One region of the Variovorax paradoxus genome, then DNA from elsewhere that is predicted to be linked to it. Evidence: predicted binding sites of a transcription regulator. Region 1 holds the regulator's gene; the other holds the start of a gene.
What was found. The regulator HrcA, encoded in region 1, represses chaperone genes, less so after heat shock. The targets are predictions, from matches to a motif close to TTAGCACTCNNNNNNNNNGAGTGCTAA.
Positions count from the first base shown of each region.

Region 2: a site for HrcA is predicted at 4,605-4,631, ahead of QHG62_RS02690 (co-chaperone GroES). Genes of this name have one in related genera too.

Region 1 covers NZ_CP123990.1:2,656,062-2,663,562, forward strand. Annotated here, with positions in the region: gene rapZ (RNase adapter RapZ) at 1-74, opposite strand, end outside; gene recN (DNA repair protein RecN) at 74-1,753, opposite strand; gene QHG62_RS12905 (NAD kinase) at 1,755-2,669, opposite strand; gene hrcA (heat-inducible transcriptional repressor HrcA) at 2,698-3,705, shown strand; tRNA gene QHG62_RS12915 (tRNA-Ile) at 3,738-3,814, shown strand; tRNA gene QHG62_RS12920 (tRNA-Arg) at 3,878-3,954, shown strand; gene QHG62_RS12925 (hypothetical protein) at 4,011-4,274, opposite strand; gene QHG62_RS12930 (hypothetical protein) at 4,466-4,915, shown strand; gene greB (transcription elongation factor GreB) at 5,035-5,613, shown strand; gene QHG62_RS12940 (RelA/SpoT family protein) at 5,640-7,501, opposite strand, start outside.
Region 2 covers NZ_CP123990.1:574,786-582,286, reverse strand. Annotated here, with positions in the region: gene QHG62_RS02715 (TonB-dependent siderophore receptor) at 1-262, opposite strand, end outside; gene QHG62_RS02710 (phospholipase D family protein) at 423-2,039, shown strand; gene QHG62_RS02705 (Bug family tripartite tricarboxylate transporter substrate binding protein) at 2,077-3,096, opposite strand; gene QHG62_RS02700 (DUF3237 domain-containing protein) at 3,147-3,638, opposite strand; gene QHG62_RS02695 (helix-turn-helix transcriptional regulator) at 3,710-4,501, shown strand; gene QHG62_RS02690 (co-chaperone GroES) at 4,715-5,005, shown strand; gene groL (chaperonin GroEL) at 5,036-6,688, shown strand; gene xylB (xylulokinase) at 6,763-7,501, opposite strand, start outside.

The sequences.
Region 1 (7,501 bases):
TCTTCCAGCGCGTGCAGGGCTACGGACTTGCCTGAGCCCGACATGCCGGTGATGAGCACCAGATCGAGGTTCATTACAGCGTTGCCGAAGTCTTGTGGCCCAGCATTTCGCGGGCGTGCGCCAGCGAGGTGTTCGAAACCTTCTCGCCGCCGAGCATGCGGGCGATTTCGCGGGCGCGGTTTTCGTCGTCTAGCCGCGAAACGCCGCTTTCGGTCCGCGGGCCGTCCTGGCCGGCCGCGGCGGTCTGCCGCTTGGCCACCACCAGGTGGTGATCGGCACAGGCAGCGACTTGCGGCAGGTGGGTGACGGCCAGCACCTGGCGGTCGCGCCCGAGCTGCTTCATGAGGCGCCCCACGGTCTCGGCGACAGCCCCACCCACCCCGGCATCGACCTCGTCGAAGATCAGCGTTTGCGCGGCGCCAAGCTGGCTTGTGGTGACCGCAATGGCCAAGGCAATGCGGGAGAGCTCGCCGCCCGAAGCCACCTTGCCGATGGGGCGGGGCGTGCTGCCCGGATGCCCGCTCACCAGAAAGGCGACGTCTTCGAGCCCCGCGCGGCCCGGCTGCGCGAGCGGCTGCAGTTCGACTTCGAACCGGCCGCCCTGCATGCCCAGCCCCTGCATGGCCTGCGTGACCGCTTCGGACAGGCGCGGCGCGGCCTGCTTACGCAACTTGGCAAGCGCCTTGGCTTCCTTCATGTAGCCCTGCTGCGCGGTTTGCTCGGCACGCTCCAGGCTTTCGAGATCGCTTTGCGCGTCCAGCGCCTTCAACTCGGCTTGCCAACCGGCCAGCAGCGCGGGCAGGTCGTCGGGCGTGCGCTTGTAGCGGCGGGCCAGAGACATCCACAAGCCCATGCGCTCGTCCAGTTCGGCAAGGCGCTGCGGATCGGCCTCGGCGTCGCGCAGGTAGCCGTGCAGCGAATGCGCGGCGTCGGAGGCCTGCGCCACGCTGGAGGCCAGCACCTCGCCCAGTGCGCGGAATTCGGGCTCGATGTGCTCGCAGTTCTGCAGCAGCGTTACCGCCCGCGAAAGCGCTGCCAGGGCGCCGTTGTCGTCGTCTTCCAATGCCTGGCTTGCGCCCTGCGCCGCATCGATCAGCGCCTGGGCGTTCGAGACGCGTGCGTGGTTGGTCGAAAGCTCTTCCCACTCGCCTTCGGCCGGCGCCAGCTTCATGACCTCGGCAATCTGCCATTGCAGCCGTTCGCGCTCGCGCTGCAGCGAATCTTGCGCGGAGCGCGCGTTGTCGAGTGCGGAGATTGCCTGCCGCCAGCTGTGCCAGGCGGCGTCCAGCGCATCGGTGCGCACGCCGGCATACGCGTCGAGCAGGCCGCGCACGGCCTCGGGGCGCGTGAGGCTTTGCCATGCATGTTGGCCGTGAATGTCGAGCAGGCGGTCGCCGAGTTCCCGCAGCTGCGTGGCCGTGGCCGGGCTGCCGTTGATCCAGCCGCGGCTGCGGCCTTGCAGGTCCACCGTGCGGCGCAGCAGCAGGGCGTCGCCGGACTCGAACCCGCCTTCGTCGAGCCAGTCTGCAAAGGCCGGATCGGCGTCGAATTCGGCGCTCACGTCCAGGCGCTCGGCACCCTCGCGCACCGCGCCTGCATCGGCACGGTTGCCCAGCGCCAGTTGAAGCGCGTCGATCAATATGGATTTGCCCGCGCCGGTTTCGCCGGTGAGTACCGTAAAGCCGGCGGACAGGTCGAGTTCGAGTGATCGCACGATCACGAAGTCGCGCAGTGCGATGCGTCGCAGCGCCATCTCAGGAGCCCCCTTCGTTCCAATGAAGTTTTTTGCGCAGCGTGTCGAAGTAGCTCCAGCCCCGCGGGTGCAGAAAGCGCACCCGGAAGTCGGAGCGCCGCACCACCACCCGGTCGCCGATGGCGAGCGAAGCCAGGGATTGCATGTCGAAATTGGCGCTGGCGCCGCGCCCCGACACCAGTTCGATCACGATCTCGTCCGCGTCCGGCAGCAGCACCGGGCGGTTCGACAGCGTGTGCGGTGCAATGGGCACCAGCACCCAGCCCGGTACCGCCGGATGCAGCAGCGGCCCCCCGGCCGACAGCGCATAGGCCGTCGAGCCCGTTGGAGACGCAATGATCAGCCCGTCGGCGCGCTGGTTGGCCACGAAATGCCGGCCCACCGAAACCCGCAGCTCGACCATGCCCGAGGTGGAGTCGCGGTTCACCACCACATCGTTCATGGCCAGCGCATCGAAAACCGATACACCGTCGCGTATGACCTGCGCATGCATGAGGCTGCGGTGGTCTTCTTCGTATTCGCCGGCCAGCATGGGAATCAGCGTGGCCTGGTAGTTGTCGATCGGAATGTCGGTGATGAAGCCGAGCCGTCCGCGGTTGATGCCGATCAGCGGAATGCCGTAGCACGCCAGTTGCCGGCCAATGCCCAGCATGGTGCCGTCGCCTCCCACCACCAGGCCCAGGTCGCAGCGCTGCCCGATTTCTGCAACGCTCAGCGGCTCGTAGCGGCCGCCTGCGATGGCGTCCGCATCGGCGGCTTCCGCAGCAGCAGATTTCTCGACAAAAACCGTGCACCCTTGCGATTCCAGGAACGCGCCAATATCTTCCATGACGCCGTCGCGCGCATCCGCCTGCGCCCTGGCGCCTGAAGCCTGGTATTTGCCGATCAGGGCGACATTGCGGAAGCGAGAAGTCATGTACAAATTACAACACTAAAATCTTGCAATGCTGGACGACCGTGCCAAGTTGCTCCTGAAGACATTGGTGGAGCGTTACATCGCCGAAGGCCAACCGGTCGGGTCGCGGACTTTGTCGCGCGCGCCGGGGCTGGACCTTTCACCCGCGACCATCCGCAACGTCATGTCGGACCTCGAGGCGCTGGGGTTGATTGCAAGCCCCCACACCTCCGCCGGCCGCATTCCCACGGCCCGTGGCTACCGGCTCTTCGTCGACACCATGCTCACTGCCGAGCGCGAGCAGATGAGCGCGCCGAGCCTTGCGCCCGACCAGCCGCAGAAGGTGATTGCGAACGCCGCCAGCCTGCTGTCCAACCTGTCGCAGTTCGTGGGCGTGGTCATGGCGCCGCGGCGCGCGTCGGTGTTCAAGCAGATCGAGTTCCTGAAGCTCTCCGAGCGGCGGCTGCTGGTGATCATCGTCTCGCCGGACGGCGACGTGCAAAACCGCGTGATCTTTCCCGAGGCGGACTACACGCAGTCGCAACTTGTCGAGGCGTCGAACTACATCAACGCCCACTATGCGGGCCTGACCATCGAGCAGGTGCGCGACCGGCTTCAGTCAGAAGTCGAGAAGCTGCGCGGCGAAATTGCCGCGTTGATGCAGGCGGCCGTCAAGGTCAGCTCCGAGGTGCTCACCGAGGCGCAGGAAGACGACGTTGTGATCTCGGGCGAGCGCAACCTGCTTTCCGTGACCGATTTTTCCAGCGACATGGGACAACTGCGCCGCGCCTTCGAACTGTTCGAGCAAAAGGCGCAGCTCATGCGGTTGCTCGACGTGTCGAGCAAAGCCGAGGGCGTGCGCATCTTCATCGGCGGCGAGAGCCAGGTGGTGCCCATCGAAGAGCTTTCCATCGTCAGCGCCAACTACGAGGTCGATGGGCAGGTCGTGGGCACTCTGGGCGTCATCGGCCCGACCCGCATGCCCTATGAGCGCATGATCCAGATCGTCGACATCACCTCGCGCCTGGTCAGCAACGCGCTGAGCCACCGCAAGTAAGCCGCACGGCGAATAGAATCGGGGTCTCTCGTGGGCCGTTAGCTCAGTTGGTTAGAGCAGCGGACTCATAATCCGTTGGTCGATGGTTCAAGCCCATCACGGCCTACCACTCGCATTCATTTCTGATCTGGTCCGGCCAGGGGCAAAAATGGATGCTATAATCGATAGCTGTGCGGCTGTAGCTCAGTTGGATAGAGTACTTGGCTACGAACCAAGGGGTCGTGGGTTCAATTCCTGCCAGCCGCACCACTCTCTTAAAGGGTTAGGACATCAACGTGTCCTAACCCTTTTTCTTTGGCTGGCGTCTAGCCGCATGCCAGGGAGGGATCTCCTGGCAGGGTGGTCACATCGATCGGCTCTCTGCCAATGCTTGTGGCAAACCACCGAAACGTGTTCGTTCGGTTGGCGCTGCGGCCCGTCGTGCGCACAAACAGATAACCCGACGTTGCATTGCCCAGCCCATCCACCGGAATGCCGGCGGCGCGAAGCGCTGCGACTTCCGCGGTGGGGCTTATGTCGAACGGCAACTGCAACGTGATCGTCGCGTTGTGAATGACCTGAGTGACCATTGCTTCCCGCCAGAGTCAGTAGAGTTGCGAGCTTCCCTCTCGCCCCACTCATCTGTAACTAGGCGTAGGACTGAGTACCGTGACTTTTTTCACGCGAAATGAAAAATGTTAACGTTTATTGATCTGGTAACAAATAGAACCGACGGGATATGCCGGACCTCGGTGCGCAGGAAAACGGCATAGAGTGAACCATGGGTACTCACGCAAGAACACGCGCATTTCCGTTCCTCTTCCTGCTTTTTTTAGCCGCGGGCCCGGTCTGGGCGGGAAAGATCACCTGCGTTCCGGGCGCAAGCAACGCAGCCGGATCGCCTTTCAATCCGATTCGCCGGATTTCAATCGACGAGCACTCGCGTACCGTCAACATCGACGTTGTTCGCTCCAGAACAAAAGACACCGAGACCATGGGCAAGATGCGGGCGGATCTGGTGAACATGGAAGAGAGCCAGTCCGGTGAGCCCATTTATGTCTTCAATTCCATTCCAACTGTTGGCGTCGAGGCGACCAATCTGTTCAGGCTGGTCAAGACCACCGAATGGCACCTGATGAGCGCCAGCGTGGTGTACGTGAGCAAGGTGCCGGCGCTGCGAGCCGTGGAGCAAAGCGTGGTCTTCGACTGCAAGCGCTCGGATATGGGGTGAGGGGTGAGCGGTGAGAGGTAAAGGGTGAGGCAATCGGGGCACAATATCTGTCCATCGCACTTTCATCATGAAGGCCTGCAACGAAAGTTGCGGGCCTTTTTAAATTCGGAGGTTTTGCGTTGAGCAAAGCATTCACCAAGGAAACCGACGCCGGCGAAGACGACGACGGCGGCGAAAGCGCCGGCCCGGCGCTGCCCAGCGGCAGCAAGAACTACATCACGCCAGCCGGATATGCCCGGCTGCGCGACGAATTGCTGCAATTGATGGACGAAGAGCGCCCCAAGGTCGTCGAGGCGGTGCATTGGGCCGCCAAGAACGGCGACCGCTCGGAAAATGGCGATTACCTCTACGGCAAAAAGCGCCTGCGGGAAATCGACCGCCGCATCCGCTTTCTGACCAAGCGGCTCGAGATTGCCGAGGTGACCGACCCCTCGGTGCACCATGGCAGCGATCAGGTTTTCTTTGGCGCCACGGTGCGCTATGCCGATGAAACGGGTGACGAACGCAGCGTGACCATCCTGGGCATCGACGAAGCGGACAGCGCCCAATCGCAAGTCAGCTGGATCTCACCCATTGCCAGGGCTTTGCTCAAGTCACGCGAAGGCGATGTGGTGAAGCTTGTGACGCCGGGCGGCACGCACGAGGTCGAGCTGCTGTCTGTGAGCTATCCCGCTCCGGGTTCAGGCACTGCGCCGTAAGCGCGCCGCCGGTTTCAGGCGGAATTTCAGGGCGCGGGAACCGTCCGCGCGGCCGTCAGCACCGAGGCAGTTCGCCGTGCCGCGCGCAACACCGCGTCGAGGTGGCTCCGATCGCGCACGGCAATCACAAAGCGCAGGTCGGTCGAATCCTGCGGCGTTTCATCGGCCATTTCGACGTGCGTGATGTCTGCCTCGGCATCGGCCAGCGTTGCGGCCACCCGTGCGAGCACGCCCTTGTCGTTGCGCACGGTAATTACCACGCCGGTTTCGAAAGCACGGGTGGGCTCGTCGGCCCATTCGACCGCGAAGAAGCGCTCGCTGTCCTTGTGGCGCAGGCGTTGGCCCACGCCGCAGCTTTCGGTGTGCACCACCAGGCCTTCGCCATGCCCCAGGTAACCGACGATCTCATCGCCCGGAATTGGCCGACAGCACAGCGCAAAGCGAACGGAAGAGTTCTCGCTGCCGTCCAGGGTCACGGCGCCCTGCGAAATGGTTTCGTGCGAAATGAAGCGCTCGCGGCTCAGCAGCAGCGCATCCGGCCGCTCGCCCAGTTCGGAGAGCATCGCCACGAGCCGCTTGGCGACGATGCTGGCAATTCGCTTGCCCAGGCCGATGTCGGTCAGCAGCTCGGCGCGGGTGCGGTTGCCGGTGAAGCGCAGCAACTTTTCCCACAGCGCCTGATGCTCGGCATCGTCGGCCGGCAGCTTGCTCAGCCCTTCGGCGCGCAGCGCCTGCGCCAGCAGCTTTTCGCCCAGCCCTTCGGATTCGGCGTGCGCCAGCGTCTTCAAATAGTGGCGGATCTTGGAGCGCGCGCGCCCGGTTCGCACAAAGCCGAGCCAGGCCGGATTGGGCGTTGATACGGGCGCGGTAATCACCTCGACCACGTCGCCGTTCTTCAGCTCGGTGCGCAGCGGCACCTGGTCGCCGTTGATGCGCGCGGCGGAGGTGTGGTCGCCGATGTTGCTGTGAATGGCGTAGGCAAAGTCGACCACCGTGGCGCCGCGCGGCAGCGCCAGAATCTGGCTCTTGGGCGTGAACACGTAGACCGCATCGGGAAACAGGTCGACCTTGACGTGGTCCCAGAACTCGGCCGCGTCGCGGGTTTCGTCCTGGATGTCGAGCAGCGACTGCAGCCACTTGGTGCCCAGCCGGTCGTTGCTGGCCGCATTGGGTTCGGCGGCCTTGTACAGCCAATGCGCCGCCACGCCCGATTCGGCCACCACGTGCATGGCCTCGGTGCGCAGCTGAAACTCCACGTTCACACCCGCCGGGCCCACCAGCGTGGTGTGCAGCGACTGGTAGCCGTTGAGCTTGGCAATGGCGATGTGGTCCTTGAACTTGCCCGGCAGCGGCTTGTACATCTGGTGCAGGATGCCCAAGCCCGTGTAGCAGGCAATCACGTTCGGCACGATCAGCCGAAAACCGTAGATGTCGGTCACCTGGGCAAAGCTCAGGTGCTTTTCTTCCATCTTGCGGTAGATGGAATAGAGCGTTTTTTCGCGGCCCGCAATCCGCAGCGTCATGCCGGCGGCCGAGAAGGCCGTTTCGACCTCTTTCTGCACTTTCTGGATCAGGTCGCGCCGTCGGCCCCGCGCCTTGGCCACCGCCTTGGACAACGTGGCGTAGCGCCAAGGCTTCATGTGGCGGAACGACAGCTCCTGCAGCTCCCGATACGTCTGGTTCAGGCCAAGCCGGTGCGCGATGGGCGCATAGATCTCGAGCGTTTCGCGCGAGATGCGGGCCCATTTTTCGCGCGGCGCATCGTCCAGCGTGCGCATGTTGTGCGTGCGGTCGGCCAGCTTCACCAGAATGACGCGCACGTCGCGCGCCATGGCCAGCAGCATCTTGCGGAACGATTCGGCCTGGTTTTCTTCGCGCGTGTTGAACT
Region 2 (7,501 bases), 2.1 Mb from region 1:
CCATCTGGTCGCGCGTGACCACGGTCACCGACTGCGGGGTTTCTGAAAGCGGCGTGTCGGTCTTGGTCGCGGTTGCAGCGTTCCTGGCGCGATAGCCGATGACGGGCGAGGTGGCGGTTTCGGCCTCTGCACTTGCATCGACCCTGATTTCCGGCAAGGCGCCTGGCGTTGCGGTTTGGGCCAAAACCTGTTGATGCACGTAAATTGCCATGCATCCTGCCAGCACCGATACGACCTTGCGCCCCGCCATCTTCCTCGACATTCCTGCTCCACTCCGAAACATTATTAAGAACGATTCGCATTCTAATAGTTATAAATTCTCATCTGTTTCAATTTCCCGAGATCGGCAGGGGCGTTCTCCCGCGCACCGCGCGCGTGGCGCAAGCCAAAGCGGCTACGATCCGGCCCGCACGTCCCGTGCGATGGCCGGTCTCATGCTCAAGCTCATTGCACCCTCGTTTTCTGCGCTGCGCCGGCCGGCCCTTCGGCTGGCTGCCGCCGGATTCGCGCTCATCCTGGCGGGCTGCGCCGGCCTTCCCCCTCGTGCACCCGAGCCGCCGACGCTGTCGATTGCGGCTTCGCCCGCCACCACGCTCGGCCGCGCGGCGGCAAGCCTGAACAACGCGGCGCAGGACGGGCTTTCAAGCGTCCGCCCGCTGGTCGAGGCGTCTTTTGCGCTCGACGCCCGGTTCGAGCTGATGCGACGCGCCCAGGCCTCGCTGGACGTGCAGACCTATCAGCTTGGCAAAGACAAGACCGGCCTGTTGCTGTTGCGCGAACTGCGCGATGCCGCACGGCGCGGTGTGCGGGTGCGGCTGCTGCTCGACGACTTCTATACCGCCGGCATGGACAGCCTGCTGCTCGGCCTGGCCGCGGAACCCAACGCCGAGGTTCGCCTGTTCAACCCCTTTGTGAATGCCCGCGACCACTCGGCCACGCGGTGGCTGGAGTTCTTCGGCGATTTCAGGCGCCTGAACCACCGCATGCACAACAAGCTTTTCGTGGCCGACGGCGCCCTGGCCATTGCAGGCGGGCGCAACCTGGCCGACGAATACTTCCTGCGAAGCGAAGGCGCCAACTTCATCGATTTCGAGCTGGTCATGGCCGGACCGGTCGTTCCGGAAGCCGCGCGCATCTTCGACACCTACTGGAACAGCGACGTGGTGTACCCGATTCAGCGGATTGCCGGCACCAGCGATGCCCCGGAGGCGCTGAAGGCCGGGTTCGAAGCCGCAACCGCGCCGATTCACGCGCCCCCGCCCGCTCCTCTTTCAGGCACCGACCTCATGGGCGATGCGCCGCTGGGTGCGCAGCTTGCCGATGTCGGCCGCGTCAAGTGGATGCGCGCCGACGCCCACGCCGCGGCCGACAGCCCCCACAAGGCACTGGGCGCCCTCACCCCCGCAAGCGAGTCGCTCGCAGCGCGGTTCCATGAAATGACGGCAAGCGCGCGCTCCGACGTGATCGTGATCTCGCCCTACTTCATTCCGGGCGACGAGGGCATGGCGCGCATCCGCGAAGGCCGGGCGCGCGGCGTGCGCATCAGCGTCGTTACCAATTCGCTGGCCGACAGCGACGAGCCGTTGGTCAACATCAACTACAACCGCTACCGCGTCGACATGCTGAAGCTGGGCGTGAACCTGTACGAGGTCAGCACCGAGCAACTCAAGCGCAACCGCCAGTTCCGCACCCTGCTCAAGAAGGCGCGCGGGCGCCTGCACGCCAAGCTCGCCATTGTCGACCGGGAGTGGGTGCTGCTGGGGTCGATGAATCTCGATCCCCGCTCGGCGCGGCTGAACACCGAGTTCGGCGTTCGGGTGCGCAGTTTCGAATTGAGCCAGGCACTGCTGTATGCATATCAGCTCGACGACATCGAGGGTGTTTACCGCGTGGTGCTCATGCCCGACGGCAAGAACGTGCAATGGATTGGCACCGGAGACGTGGACAACGAGGTGCTCGACAGTGAACCCGACTCCAGCCTGCTCACGCGCCTGCAGCTGCTGCTGTTCTCCTGGTTCGTGCCGACCGACCAGCTATAGCCGCCGGTCCAGACGGCACGCCCCGCGAGCCCTCGGCTCAATCCGCCTTGAAACCCGTGGCGGCGACCACCTTGCCCCAGCTTGCCGTGTCGGCAGCGATCACGCGGCCGAATTCCTGCGACGTCGTGCCCGTGACACCGAAGCCCGCATCCTCCAGCTTCGCCTTGCCTTCGGCCGACTGCACGGCCTTGCGGACATCGCTTTCGAGCCGCGCGATGATCTCGGGCGGCGTCCTGGCCGGGGCAACCACGCCGAACCATGAGTTGAAGACCAGCTGGGGGAAGCCCTGCTCGCGGAAGGTCGGAACGTCGGGCAGGCTGGCGCTGCGCGTATCGCCGCTGGAGGCCAGAGCCAGCAACTTGCCCGCCTTCACGTTGGCCGCCGAGAGACCGACGCTTGCGAATGCACCCGCTACGTCGCCACTGAACAAACCGCCCAGCGCATCGCCCGTGGTCTTGTAGTGCACCGGCTCCGGCTTGATGCCGATCGCATCGCCGAAGAGAAAAGCGCCGAAGTGGCCCGGTGTGCCGGCACCGAAAGTGCCCATGAACAGCCCCTTCTGCGCGCGGCTCCATTCCACGAACTGCTTCACGTCGCGCGCCGGTATCTTGGCCGGGTTGACCACCAGCATGAAGTTCGAGGTGACCACCTGGCTCACGGGCACGAAGTCCTTCTTCGGGTCGTAGGAGAGCTTGCTGTAGCTGCTCGGCGCAATGGCCAACTGGCCGGTTTCGCCGAGCATTAGCGTGTAGCCGTCAGGCTGCGCTCGGGCCACTTCGGAGGCGGCGATCAACCCGCCGGCGCCCGGCTTGTTGTCGACGATGACGCCAAGGTTTCCCCACCCTTCGGACAGCTTCTGGGCCAGCAGGCGAGCCACGATGTCCGGCCCGCTGCCGGCCGGAAAGCCAACCACCAGGCGCACCGGCCGGTTGGGATAGGCGGTGCCCGCCTGGGCGAGCGCCTGGGGCGCCCAGGCCATGCTCCCGAGTCCGGCCAGCGCGGTGATGGCGGCGATGAGCGCGCGGCGGCGCGCGCCCGTAAGAGGGGCGGTTGTCATTCGAGTCTCCTGTCGGTGTTGAAATTGAAGCGCGGAGCCGGCGGCGCGGATCACTGCAGCGCGAAGAAGCGCATCACCACCTGGGCGGGGTGGCGCACGCCGACTCCGACGAACAGCCGCTCGGTGATCCAGCGCAACGACTGGCTGCGCGTCTCGAACGAGGGCGCACAGCGAAAATAGACCTGCGCCGGGTCCACCGGCTCACCGCGCAGCAGTTGCGCCATCACCTCGGCGGGCGCGGTGCGTATGGCACGGTTGCGCACGTAAATGCGGTCGCCGGCATCCGTCTCCAGGCCGTAGCGGGCGTCGAGCTCCGATGCCGTGTCGCTTGCGATGCGCTGGAAGTCGGCACCGCCCGGCAGCACCCGCCCCGACCAGCCATCGCCCCTGGCGTGGCCGCCCACAATGGGCACCACGCGGCGCAGCCCCTGGGCGCCCTCGCCCAGCACCATCGGCTCACCCACCTCCACGGTGACATCGGCAAACCAGGCCAGGCACGGTGCGGCAAGCGGATCGTTCTCTTGAGGAGGCGAAGAAGTCATGCCCTAGCGTAAGTCCGGTGGCCGGACAACGCTGTCATCCCGGAAGATGACGGGATTCCCCGTATTGCCCCATGCGCACCTGGATTCCTGACCTGCCCGCCGAGTCCGCCGGATCGTCATTGGCGCAGCACCTGCCGATGGTGGTGCCAGCGCTGGGAGAGCCGGGATTTGGCGACCGCCTTCTCGACGCCATGGCGCGCGCCCTGCCGGTGGGCTCGTTTTCGGTGTACCGCACAGGGGCGCGGCCGGCGATCTTTCTGAGTGGCAGCCGGGGCATGCCCGACACCACGCGCGACTGCTGGCGCGCCTACCTGTCAGGTCCGATCCGAAGCGACCGCACATTGCGTGAAGCGAGCGCTCCACAACTGCGCGTGTGCCACATCACCGCGCCGGAGGTGCCCACGGAGCACCGGGCCAAGGTATACGACGCCCACGGGGTAATGGAGCGCGTGTCGGTGGTCGAGGAAGAACCTGCGGCATGCGAGGGCGACGCGCTGTTCGCGGTCAATTTCTATCGGCATACGCATCAGCGGCCGCTCAGCGATGCGCAATTGGCAGACTTCGGCGTTGCAGGGCGACTGCTGATGGCGCTCGCGCGCAAGCACATTGCCCTGACGCGCGCGGACGCGGCCAACGAACTCGGCGCGAGGCTGCTCACCCGTTGCCCGGCGCTGACGGCGCAGGAACTCAACGTATGCCTTCGGTTGCTCCGTGGCATGACCCAGGAGGGCATTGCGTCGGACATGGGCCTGGCGCTGCCGACTGTCAAGACATACCGGAACCGGGCGTTCAACCGGCTCGGCATTCACTTTCGCAGTGAATTGTTCGCGCTGATGCTGCCGGAGCGCAAGTCAAGCTTTTAAGGCTCTGAAACAGGGCCGTCTGGCCAGCCGGGCGCTTGGCACTCTGGCCGCAGCGGGGCAAAACCGCCTCCCGCCCTTGAAACTCCCCCGATTGCCCTTATGATTAGCACTCGCTGCTGACGAGTGCTAACAAGCCTCGATTCCAGTCGATGGGCCGCCGGTCTCCCCCGCCCGGCGCCCGACCACAACCCCGTTTCTTATCCAGGAGATGCAATGAAACTTCGTCCTTTGGCCGATCGCGTGATCGTCAAGCGTGTTGACAGCGAAACCAAGACCGCCTCCGGCATCGTCATTCCCGACGCAGCCGCCGAAAAGCCCGATCAGGGTGAAGTCCTGGCCGTGGGCCCGGGCAAGCGCAACGACAAGGGCGAACTGACCGCACTGACCGTCAAGGTCGGCGACCGCGTCCTGTTCGGCAAGTACAGCGGCCAGACCGTCAAGGTCGGCGGTGACGAATTGCTCGTCATGAAGGAAGACGACCTGTTCGCAGTCGTCGATAAGTAATCCATCCATCCCCTTTCGGAGAAATAAAACATGGCAGCAAAAGACGTAGTCTTCGGCGGTGAAGCCCGCGCACGCATGGTCGAGGGTGTCAACATCCTCGCCAACGCAGTCAAGGTGACCCTGGGCCCCAAGGGCCGCAACGTGGTGCTCGAGCGCTCGTTCGGCGCCCCCACCGTCACCAAGGACGGTGTATCGGTCGCCAAGGAAATCGAACTCAAGGACAAGCTCCAGAACATGGGCGCCCAGCTCGTGAAGGAAGTGGCTTCGAAGACCAGCGACAACGCTGGTGACGGCACCACCACCGCCACGGTTCTGGCACAAGCCATCGTTCGCGAAGGTTTCAAGTACGTGGCCGCCGGCATCAACCCGATGGACCTGAAGCGCGGCATCGACAAGGCTGTCACGGCCCTGGTCGAAGAGCTGAAGAAGGCTTCGAAGCCCACCACCACGTCGAAGGAAATCGCACAAGTCGGCTCGATCTCGGCCAACAGCGACGAAACCATCGGCAAGCTCATCGCTGACGCGATGGACAAGGTCGGCAAGGAAGGCGTGATCACTGTCGAAGACGGCAAGTCGCTCGAAAGCGAACTCGACGTCGTCGAAGGCATGCAGTTCGACCGCGGCTACCTGTCGCCCTACTTCATCAACAACCCCGAAAAGCAATCGGCGCTGCTCGACAACCCGTTCGTGCTGCTGTTCGACAAGAAGATCAGCAACATCCGCGACCTGCTCCCCACGCTGGAACAAGTTGCCAAGGCTGGCCGTCCCCTGCTGATCATTGCCGAAGAAGTCGAAGGCGAAGCCCTGGCTACCTTGGTCGTGAACACGATCCGCGGTATCCTGAAGGTCGTGGCTGTCAAGGCTCCTGGCTTCGGCGACCGCCGCAAGGCCATGCTGGAAGACATCGCCATCCTGACGGGCGGCAAGGTCATCGCTGAAGAAGTGGGCCTCACGCTCGAAAAGGTGACGCTGGCCGACCTGGGCCAAGCCAAGCGCATCGAAGTGGGCAAGGAAAACACCATCATCATCGACGGCGCCGGCGCTGCTGCCGACATCGAAGCCCGCGTGAAGCAAGTGCGCGTGCAAATCGAAGAAGCCACGAGCGACTACGACCGTGAAAAGCTGCAAGAGCGCGTGGCCAAGCTGGCCGGCGGTGTTGCAGTGATCAAGGTTGGCGCCGCCACCGAAGTCGAAATGAAGGAAAAGAAGGCTCGCGTCGAAGACGCCCTGCACGCCACCCGCGCTGCAGTGGAAGAAGGCGTTGTGGCTGGCGGCGGCGTGGCTCTGCTGCGTGCCAAGCAAGCCGTGGGCGACCGCGTGAAGGGCGACAACGCCGACCAGGACGCCGGCATCAAGCTGGTGCTCAAGGCGATCGAAGCGCCCCTGCGCGAAATCGTGAACAACGCCGGCGGCGAAGCCTCGGTGGTGGTGAACGCTGTGTTGGCCGGCAAGGGCAACTACGGCTTCAACGCTGCGAACGACAGCTACGGCGACATGCTCGAGCTGGGCATTCTGGACCCGACCAAGGTGACCCGCACCGCGCTGCAGAACGCAGCATCGGTTGCTTCGCTGCTGCTGACGACCGAAGCCATGGTCGCCGACGCACCGAAGGAAGAAGCCGGTGCCGGCGGCGGCATGCCCGACATGGGCGGCATGGGTGGCATGGGCGGCATGGGCATGTAATGCCCGGCTGAGCTCTACTGCTCACCAAAACAAAAAGGGCCGCGCAAGCGGCCCTTTTTTATTGCGCGGTACGTTTATCGAAACTGGTCGCGCAGTGCCATGTAGAGCACCTGGAAGCGCGCATGCCGCGTCTTGTGCGAGCCGTTCCCTTCGACCGAAGGCACCAGTTGCTGCTTCACAGGCGGCAGCGTGCACACCTCGGCCACAGCGCCACCGTCAGCCAACCACGCAAGCCGCGCCGCACCCAGCGCGCCGCCCGTCTCGCTGCCCGCATAGAGCGTGAGCGGCACCTGGAAGATGTCGGCCAGCAGTTGGCCCCACCACACGCTGCGCGCACCTCCGCCGACCAGCGCCACTTCGCGCAGCGGCATGTCGGGCGGCAGGCGCAAGGTGTCGAAGCCGTCGCGCAGCCCGAAGCTCACGCCCTCGACCACGGCATAGGCGATTTCCGCCGGACCGTGCGCATGCGTCAGGCCGAACAGCGCGCCCTGCGCATTGGGGTTGTTGTGCGGGGAGCGCTCGCCCGAAAGGTACGGCAGGAACAGCGGGCAACGCTCGCGCTGTGCCGGTGCGACCGAAGCTGCCGCTTCGAGCAATGCCGCCTCGTCGGCAAACTTGAATGCCTTGGCAGCCCAGCTCACCGCGCTCGCGGCCGAAAGCATCACCGACATTTGGTGCCAGCGCTTGGGCAGCGCATGGCAGAACGCATGCATCGCCTGTGCGGGGTTGGGCAGAAAGCGGTCGGTCGAGACGAACACCACGCCCGATGTGCCGAGCGAAACAAAGCCCTGTCCCGGCTCCACCAGCCCCATG